DNA from 2 places in the Clostridium cylindrosporum DSM 605 genome. Region 2 is predicted to be linked to the other one. Evidence: predicted binding sites of a transcription regulator. Region 2 holds the regulator's gene; the other holds the start of a gene.
What was found. Region 2 encodes HrcA, which represses chaperone genes, less so after heat shock. Its sites were predicted from a motif close to TGTTAGCACTCNNNNNNNNNGAGTGCTAACA; they were not measured.

Region 1 (4,449 bases), on a different contig from region 2:
TTGTCTTGGCCATGATGGTGAAAATAGCATTATAAAAATATTTTCAAGTACAGGGGAAGAGATAAAAAATATCTCTTTAACATCACTATTTTTCGCAAGTTCAATCAAAGTAATTGGAGAATATATCTGGGCCGCTGGATTTACAGCTAATAATGAGTTTAAGTTGGTTAAAATTAACTACATAGGAGCTTTGTTAGAAGAGTTTATTATAGATTCTGATGCTGATGAAAGGCTTATATCTAAGATTCAAATTGATGAAGAAAGAATTTATTTAAACATAAATGGTGAAAACGATAGCATATATATTCTAAAAAGAACAGGTGAAAAGATAAGGGAACTATACCCAAAGCATCTTAATATGAAAGAGATAGTTGATTTTGTAGTAAAGAATGATGAAGTATATATTCTAAGTAATAAGTCTATACATATATTTGATATTAAGCAGATGGTTGAGTGTAGGGATAAGCTTGTAGCTGTTCCTATAGTGAAAGAAAATGTCAAGATTCCATATGCATACTTTATGATTATAGAAATTCTTAAGGAAAATTTTTTAATTAGTATTATTTCGTCAATAATTATATATACATTTATATATAGTTTAGGATATATAGATTTATCCTTGATCCAAAGTGTATTTTTCATTTGGACATTGTCTGGGGCATTTGCATTATCTATTGGAATTTTTAGGCTGAGAAGTAAGTCTACTCGTATTATGTATCTTCTGCATATACAGCAAAAAAATATATCAATAGGAATAGAGCGTAGCTTATTCCTATACACTATTGTGATGTCTATATTTTCTTTGCTATTTGTATATGATTTACGTATAATAAATGGTATACTGTACGCTATAATGCTTGTTTTGACACTTATGATAGATAAAGTATTTGAAGGAGATATGGACCATAAAAGAGAAGATATAGTTGTAGAACTTTTAAGTGGTGATAAAAAGCTTCATAGTAATCTAAGAAATCTAATTAACCACTCAGAAAAACAAGAAAAAATATTACTTAATATTAAAGTTGAAAAGGATTTTAACAAAAAATATCTTTCAAAATGGAATGATTCAAGATCTTTTATTTTAGGAAGAGATATAAATTATATTTTCTTAGATAAAACTTTTGTAGGTGTAATTGATCTTTCAAAAAGAGACATCAAGTACTCTAAGATTTCCATACTAGCAGACCTTATAACTTATATAGGAGAAAGAGGTACAGTAAAAGAAGTTAATGCTATGTGGGTAGACTGAGGTGAAAAAAATGGAAGATAATAAGGATAAGTACTATATTGTTAGTTCTAATGTATTACCTGAGGTTTTTATAAAGGTAATGGAAGTAAAGAAGATTCTAGGCGAAGGCACATGTGATAAGATAAACGATGCAGTAAAGATGGTTGGAATAAGCCGAAGTACATACTACAAGTACAAGGATAGTATTTTTGATCTTTATGATGAAAGGCGAGATAACATCATAACAGTAATGCTAATGCTTGAGCATGTTAAGGGTACATTGTCAAGAATTTTAGACCTTATTGCAAAGCATAATGCAAATGTCTTGACTATTAATCAGAACATACCTCAAAACAATATAGCAATGGTTTCCTTATCAATAGAAGTTTCTAATCTAGACGAAAGTATAGAGGAATTGTTTGATTCTATTCAAAGTCAGTTAGGAGTTAAAAGTCTAAGGGTTTTATCAAAGTTTTAATTTAAAAATTCAAGAAATTAATAAAAATATTGAGAAACTATTAGAAAAGTTAAAATATTTTTAGTTAATTGAGTAAATATGCTTTGAATAAGTAATTTTTGGTTAAAAATAGGCTTGAAAAAACCCCTAGTTTTATTTATATTATAAATATATTAGCACTCAACTTAATAGAGTGCTAATAATAAAAGTGAGAAGATAAATAAATTACATATAACTTTAAGGAGGGATTATTAATGACACTAAGACCATTAGGAGACAGAGTTGTTATTAAGAAAGTAGAAGCAGAAGAAACTACAAAGAGTGGAATTGTGCTACCAGGAGCAGCGAAGGAAAAGCCACAAATAGCTGAGGTTATAGCTGTTGGACCAGGAGGATTCCAAAATGGCGTAGAAGTTAAAATGGAACTTAAAGTAGGAGATAAGGTAATTTTCTCAAAATACTCAGGAAATGAAGTTAAGGTTGATGGAATTGAATATACAATACTAAAGCAAGAAGATGTTCTAGCAATAGTAGAATAATTTTTACTTAAAGAAAGGGGAGAATTTTTTTATGGCAAAACAATTAATTTTTGGTGAAGACGCAAGACGTTCAATGCAAAAAGGTGTTGATAAATTAGCTAATACAGTAAAGGTGACACTTGGACCTAAGGGAAGAAATGTTGTACTTGATAAGAAGTTTGGTTCACCACTTATAACAAATGATGGTGTAACAATCGCTAGAGAAATTGAACTAGAAGATCCATATGAAAACATGGGAGCTCAACTAGTTAAGGAAGTTTCAACTAAGACTAATGATGTAGCTGGAGACGGAACTACAACAGCTACACTACTTGCTCAAGCAATTATAAGAGAAGGTCTTAAGAACGTTACAGCAGGGGCTAATCCTATGCTAATCAGACAAGGTATTAAACTTGCTGTTGAAACTGCTGTTGATCAAATAAAGGAACTTTCAAAGCCAGTAAGTGGTAAGGAAGATATAGCTAGAGTTGCTGCTGTATCAGCTGCAGACGAAGAAATAGGAACTCTTATTTCAGACGCTATGGAAAAGGTAGGAAATGAAGGAGTTATAACTGTTGAAGAATCAAGATCAATGGGAACTGAACTTGAAGTAGTTGAAGGTATGCAATTTGACAGAGGATACCTAAGTGCATACATGGTAACTGATACAGATAAAATGGAAGCTGACATTGATGATGCATATATACTTATTACAGATAAGAAGATATCAAACATTCAAGAAATACTTCCAGTTCTTGAGCAAATTGTACAACAAGGAAAGAAGCTAGTTATAATTGCTGAAGACGTTGAAGGTGAAGCACTGGCTACTCTAGTTGTTAATAAGCTAAGAGGAACATTCACTTGTGTTGCTGTTAAGGCACCAGGATTTGGAGATAGAAGAAAAGAAATGCTTCAAGATATAGCTATCCTAACAGGTGGAGAAGTTATTTCAGAAGAACTTGGACGTGATCTTAAGGAAGCTGACCTTTCAATGCTTGGAAGAGCTGATAGCGTTAAGATTTCTAAGGAAAACACTACTATTGTAAATGGTAGAGGAGATAAGGAAGCTATTAAGAGCAGAGTTTCACAAATAAAGAGCCAAATCGAAGAAACTACATCAGAATTCGATAAGGAAAAACTACAAGAAAGACTTGCAAAGCTTTCAGGTGGAGTTGCTGTAGTTAAGGTTGGAGCAGCTAGTGAAACAGAACTTAAGGAAAGAAAGCTTAGAATAGAAGATGCTCTAGCAGCTACTAAGGCAGCTGTTGAAGAAGGTATAGTTCCAGGTGGTGGAACAGCTTATATCAACGCTTTATCAGCTATAGAAAAGATTGAAGCTGAGGGAGATATTAAGGTTGGTGTATCAATTATAAAGAGAGCACTAGAAGAGCCAGTAAGACAAATTGCTGAAAATGCAGGTGTTGATGGTGCAGTTATAGTTGAGAAAGTAAGAAATAGCGAAGCTGGAATCGGTTTCGATGCATACAAGGAAGAATATGTTGATATGGTGAAAGCAGGTATTGTTGATCCAACTAAGGTTACAAGATCAGCACTTCAAAATGCTGCATCAGTAGCATCAACATTCCTTACAACTGAAGCTGCTGTAGCAGATATTCCAGAAAAGAAGGATGCTGCTATGCCAGGAATGCCAGGTGGAATGCCAGATATGTACTAAAATAAACTTAATGAATAAAGAGTCCAAATTGGACTCTTTATTTTTATATATTCATATATATAAGTTTATTTATAGTTAAATTTTGATCTATTAAAATAGCATTAATTGCTTGTTTAACGCTTGGCTCTGGAAGAATAAATCGGAGGTTTTTAAGAAGTATAACAAATTGAAATTCCTTTTCTATACTAAGTTTAATAAGATTTGATGTATCAGAAGTAATAGTCTTTTCCTCTAAAACCTTTTCATGCAAATCTTCTCCAGTAGCGAGTTTAAATATTTCCTTTAATATTTTAAGGTGTGAGTCTTTATCTATTATTATGGATTTCACTATATCCTGATGAGACTTTTTATTGCAACTTTTATGGATTATCTTATATCTAGTTATATCCATTTTAACTTCAATGATGCATTCCTTTAGTGTATTTATTATCCTTGAGTATTCTGTACCTGATGAGTTAGCGCAGCTCATATTGTACTCTTTCCAGGTATAGCAGCAAGCACAAGGCCAGGAGTGAACTGCGTACCATTAAATGATAAAAGTGTTTGAATATATCCTAAAACGTCAGATGGC
Region 2 (4,449 bases):
AAAAGACGTACTTGCAAAGTGCTATGGTGGAGATATTTCAAGAAAGAAGAAGCTTCTTGAAAAGCAAAAAGAAGGTAAAAAGAGAATGAAACAAATAGGTACAGTAGAAGTTCCTCAAGAAGCTTTCATGGCTGTGTTAAAGGTAGAGTGTTAATGAAATCACTTTATATTCACATACCTTTCTGTGCTAGAAAGTGTCTATATTGTGATTTTAACTCATATGAAAATAGAGAACTTGAAGATGAGTATATTAAGGCACTTTTAGAGGAAATTAGTACAGTATCAGAATATAAATTTAAAACAATATTTATTGGTGGGGGTACTCCCACCATTTTATCTATTCAGAATCTAGAACTTCTTTTAAAGTCACTTGAAAAGTTTTCCCCAGTAGAATTTTCAGTAGAATGTAATCCAGGAACTCTAACAAAAGATAATCTTAGTATTATGAAAAAGTATGGTGTAAATAGACTTTCCATTGGACTACAATCAACCAATGATAAAATACTAAAATCCCTTGGAAGAATTCATAATTTTAATGAATTTTTAGATGGATATAATATGGCAAGAGAAGTGGGATTTGATAATATAAATATAGACCTTATGTTTGCAGTACCAAATCAAAGATTTGAGGATTTTAAGGAAAGCTTAGAAATAGTAACTAACTTAAATCCTGAACATATATCAGCATATAGTCTTATAGTAGAAGAAGGAACCCCTTTTTATGCTATGCAAGAAAAGGGGAAACTTGAAGTAGTTGATGAGGATGTTGAAAGAGAAATGTATGATTATCTAATAGATTATTTGCAGTCAAAAGGTTATAAATGGTATGAAATATCAAATTTTGCAAAAGATAAATTTGAGTGCTCTCATAATAAATGTTATTGGAAATGTGAAGAATATATCGGTGTAGGTGCTGGTGCCCACTCATATATAGATAATAAAAGGTTTAGTAATGCATATTCTGTTAATAATTATATAAAGTATATAAATCTTGAAGAATCTCCAATAGAGAGTGAAGAAATTATAGATGAATCATCTGCTATAGAAGAATTTATGTTTTTAGGACTTAGACTTATTGATGGAATAAGTAAATTAGAGTTCGAGAAAAGATTTAAGAAGCCAATATATTCAATATATAGTGATCAAATAAATTCTCTTAAGGATAAAGGTCTTATTATAGAAGATGGTGATAAAATTATGCTATCGAGAAAAGGAGTTAATCTATCTAATAGCGTATTTGTAGAGTTTATTAATTAAATATAAAAATTTAAATATCACTATTATCCCTTGACAAAAAAGAATAATAGTGATATTTTAAAAATGTAATCGTTAGCACTCCTTGATAATGAGTGCTAATAAACGAGGTGATAATATGGAAATAGGTGATAGAAAAAAAGCCATATTAAGCGCAATTGTTAGGGACTATATACAAACAGGCGAGCCTGTAGGATCTAGAACTATAGCAAAAAAGTATGAAGTTGGATTTAGCTCTGCAACTATAAGAAATGAAATGGCTGATTTAGAAGAATTAGGACTTATTAAACAACCACATACTTCAGCAGGGAGAATACCCTCTGATAAAGGATATAGGTTCTATGTAGATAAGCTTATGGAAATTGGAAGCCCAACGAAGGAAGAAATAGAGCTTATTAAAAACTATATACACTTATCTACTATTAATGAAGTAGATAAGTTGATAAAAAGAACTGCAAAGCTTATATCTGAAGTTACAAACTACACAGCAGCAATTATTACTCCATCAGTGAGTAAAAGTGTAATAGTATCTTTGAAGCTAATACCAGTAAATGAAAGTGAAATAGTTGCGGTTGTTGTAACAGATATGGCACAGATTAAAAATGTTATGATAAAACTACCAAGACCAATATCACCTGATATGTTACTGAAAATTAGCAGTATGTTAAATGAAAAATTATGTGGATTAACAGTTGAGGACATTAATCTTTCGGTTATATCATCTATACAAGAGGAATTAAAAGGATATAATGAAATATTAAACTCAATAATACCACTATTATATGATAGTCTTAAAACAAACCAACAAAAACTATATCTTTCAGGAGCTTCTAATATATTTAGCCATGCTGAATATAACGATGTTGAAAAAGCTAAGGAATTTCTATCTTTAGTTGAAGATGGTGATATGTTAAGAAAAATTTTTATTGGAACAGAAAACCCTTTGGAAATATCAATAGGAGATGAAAACGATATAGATGAGGTCAAGAAGTATAGTATTGTTAAAGCTACTTATAGCATAAACCAAAAACCTGTAGGAAGTATAGGAGTAATAGGACCTACTAGAATGAATTATTCTAGAGTTATGGGTGTTCTGAAATGTTTTACAGATATACTAAATGATGTTTTAAAGACAACTTATGAGGATTAACACCTTAAAAATATATTTGAGAGGGTGACTTTTATGGAGGATAAAAACCTTAACGAAAATCTAGAAGATGTTGAAGAGCTTCTAGATACTGTAGATACTGAAGGTAAATGTGCTGATGAATCTACAGAAGAAAGTAGTGAAAATATCAAAGAAATGTTATCGAAAAAAGAAGCTGAGTGTGAAGAGTACTTAGATTTACTTAAAAGAACAAAGGCTGAATATGATAACTTCAGAAAAAGAACTCAAAAAGAAAAAGAAGGACTATTTGATGAAGGATTTAGAACTTCAATTGAGAAGATTATACCTGTTTTAGATAATCTAGAAAGAGCACTTGAGCATTCAGATGAAGAAGGTGCACTAAAAGAAGGACTTGAAATGATTCTAAAAATGTTCAAGGACATTTTAGAAAAAGAAGGTGTATCCCTAATTCCATCAAAGGGAGAGAAATTTGATCCTAACCTTCATAATGCTGTTATGCACATTGATGATGATGCATATGGAGATAATGAAGTTGTAGAAGTTCTTTTAGAGGGATATACATATAAAGATAAAGTAATTCGTCACAGTATGGTAAAGGTGGCAAACTAAATTAAAAATATTTAAGATTATTTAATTAATTTTTCTAAATTTAAGGAGGAAATCTTTTATGGGAAAAGTAATAGGAATAGATTTAGGAACAACTAATTCATGTGTAGCTGTTATGGAAGGTGGAGAACCAGTTGTAATAGCAAACTCAGAGGGAGCAAGAACTACTCCATCAGTTATTGGATTTAAGCCAGATGGAGAAAGAATAGTTGGGCAAGTTGCAAAAAGACAAGCAATAACTAATCCAGATAAAACAATAATATCAATAAAAAGACATATGGGAACTGACCACAAGGTAAATATAGATGGGAAAGATTATTCACCGCAAGAACTTTCAGCTATGATTCTTTCAAAGCTTAAGGCTGATGCAGAAAGCTATCTTGGTGAAACAGTTACAGATGCTGTAATTACAGTACCTGCATACTTTAATGATAGTGAAAGACAAGCAACTAAGGATGCTGGAAAAATTGCAGGACTTAATGTACAAAGAATTATCAATGAGCCAACAGCAGCATCACTTGCTTATGGACTTGATAAGGGAGAAGGAAATCATAAAATCCTTATATATGACCTAGGTGGAGGTACATTTGACGTATCAATACTAGAAATTGGTGATGGAGTATTTGAAGTATTAGCTACACACGGTGATACAAAGCTTGGTGGAGACGATTTTGATGATAGAATTATAAACTATCTTGCTGATACCTTTAAAAATGATACAGGACTAGACCTAAGACAAGATAATATGGCAATGCAAAGACTTAAGGAAGCTGCTGAAAAGGCTAAGATAGAGCTTTCATCACTTACTTCAACTGAAGTTAATCTACCATTCATTTCAGTTGATCAAACAGGACCAAAGCACCTTAATATTAATTTAACAAGAGCTAAGTTCGATGAAATAACAGCTGATCTTGTAAAGAGAACTTTAGTACCTATTGAAAAGTCACTAAAGGATGCAGGTCTTTCAATTAATGATGTAGAAAAGGTAGTTTTAGTTGGTGGATCAACAAGAATACCAGCAGTTCAAGACGCTGTAAAGAACTTTACAGGAAAAGAACCATCAAAGGGAGTTAATCCAGATGAATGTGTAGCTTTAGGTGCTGCAATTCAAGCAGGTGTATTAACAGGAGATGTTAAGGATGTTCTACTACTAGATGTTACACCTCTTTCACTTGGAATTGAAACTTTAGGAGGGGTTGCAACTGCACTTATTCCTAGAAATACTACTATTCCAACTAAGAAGAGCCAAGTATTCTCAACAGCTGCAGATGGTCAAACATCAGTTGAAATACATGTTGTTCAAGGTGAGAGACAAATGGCAAATGACAATAAGTCATTAGGTAAATTCCAACTTTCAGGAATTGCACCAGCTCCAAGAGGAATTCCTCAAATCGAAGTAACATTTGATATAGATGCTAATGGTATAGTAAATGTTTCAGCTGAGGATAAGGCTACTGGAA

Region 1: groES (co-chaperone GroES) is a predicted target of HrcA. The motif match lies at 1,857-1,887, and genes of this name have one in related genera.

What each region holds. Positions count from the first base shown of each region.
Region 1 covers NZ_LFVU01000001.1:38,139-42,587, reverse strand. Annotated here, with positions in the region: gene CLCY_RS00190 (hypothetical protein) at 1-1,249, shown strand, start outside; gene CLCY_RS00185 (ACT domain-containing protein) at 1,260-1,706, shown strand; gene groES (co-chaperone GroES) at 1,940-2,224, shown strand; gene groL (chaperonin GroEL) at 2,256-3,878, shown strand; gene CLCY_RS00170 (hypothetical protein) at 3,922-4,347, opposite strand; gene CLCY_RS00165 (hypothetical protein) at 4,344-4,449, opposite strand, start outside.
Region 2 covers NZ_LFVU01000027.1:375,709-380,157, forward strand. Annotated here, with positions in the region: gene lepA (translation elongation factor 4) at 1-154, shown strand, start outside; gene hemW (radical SAM family heme chaperone HemW) at 154-1,257, shown strand; gene hrcA (heat-inducible transcriptional repressor HrcA) at 1,373-2,404, shown strand; gene grpE (nucleotide exchange factor GrpE) at 2,438-2,992, shown strand; gene dnaK (molecular chaperone DnaK) at 3,051-4,449, shown strand, end outside.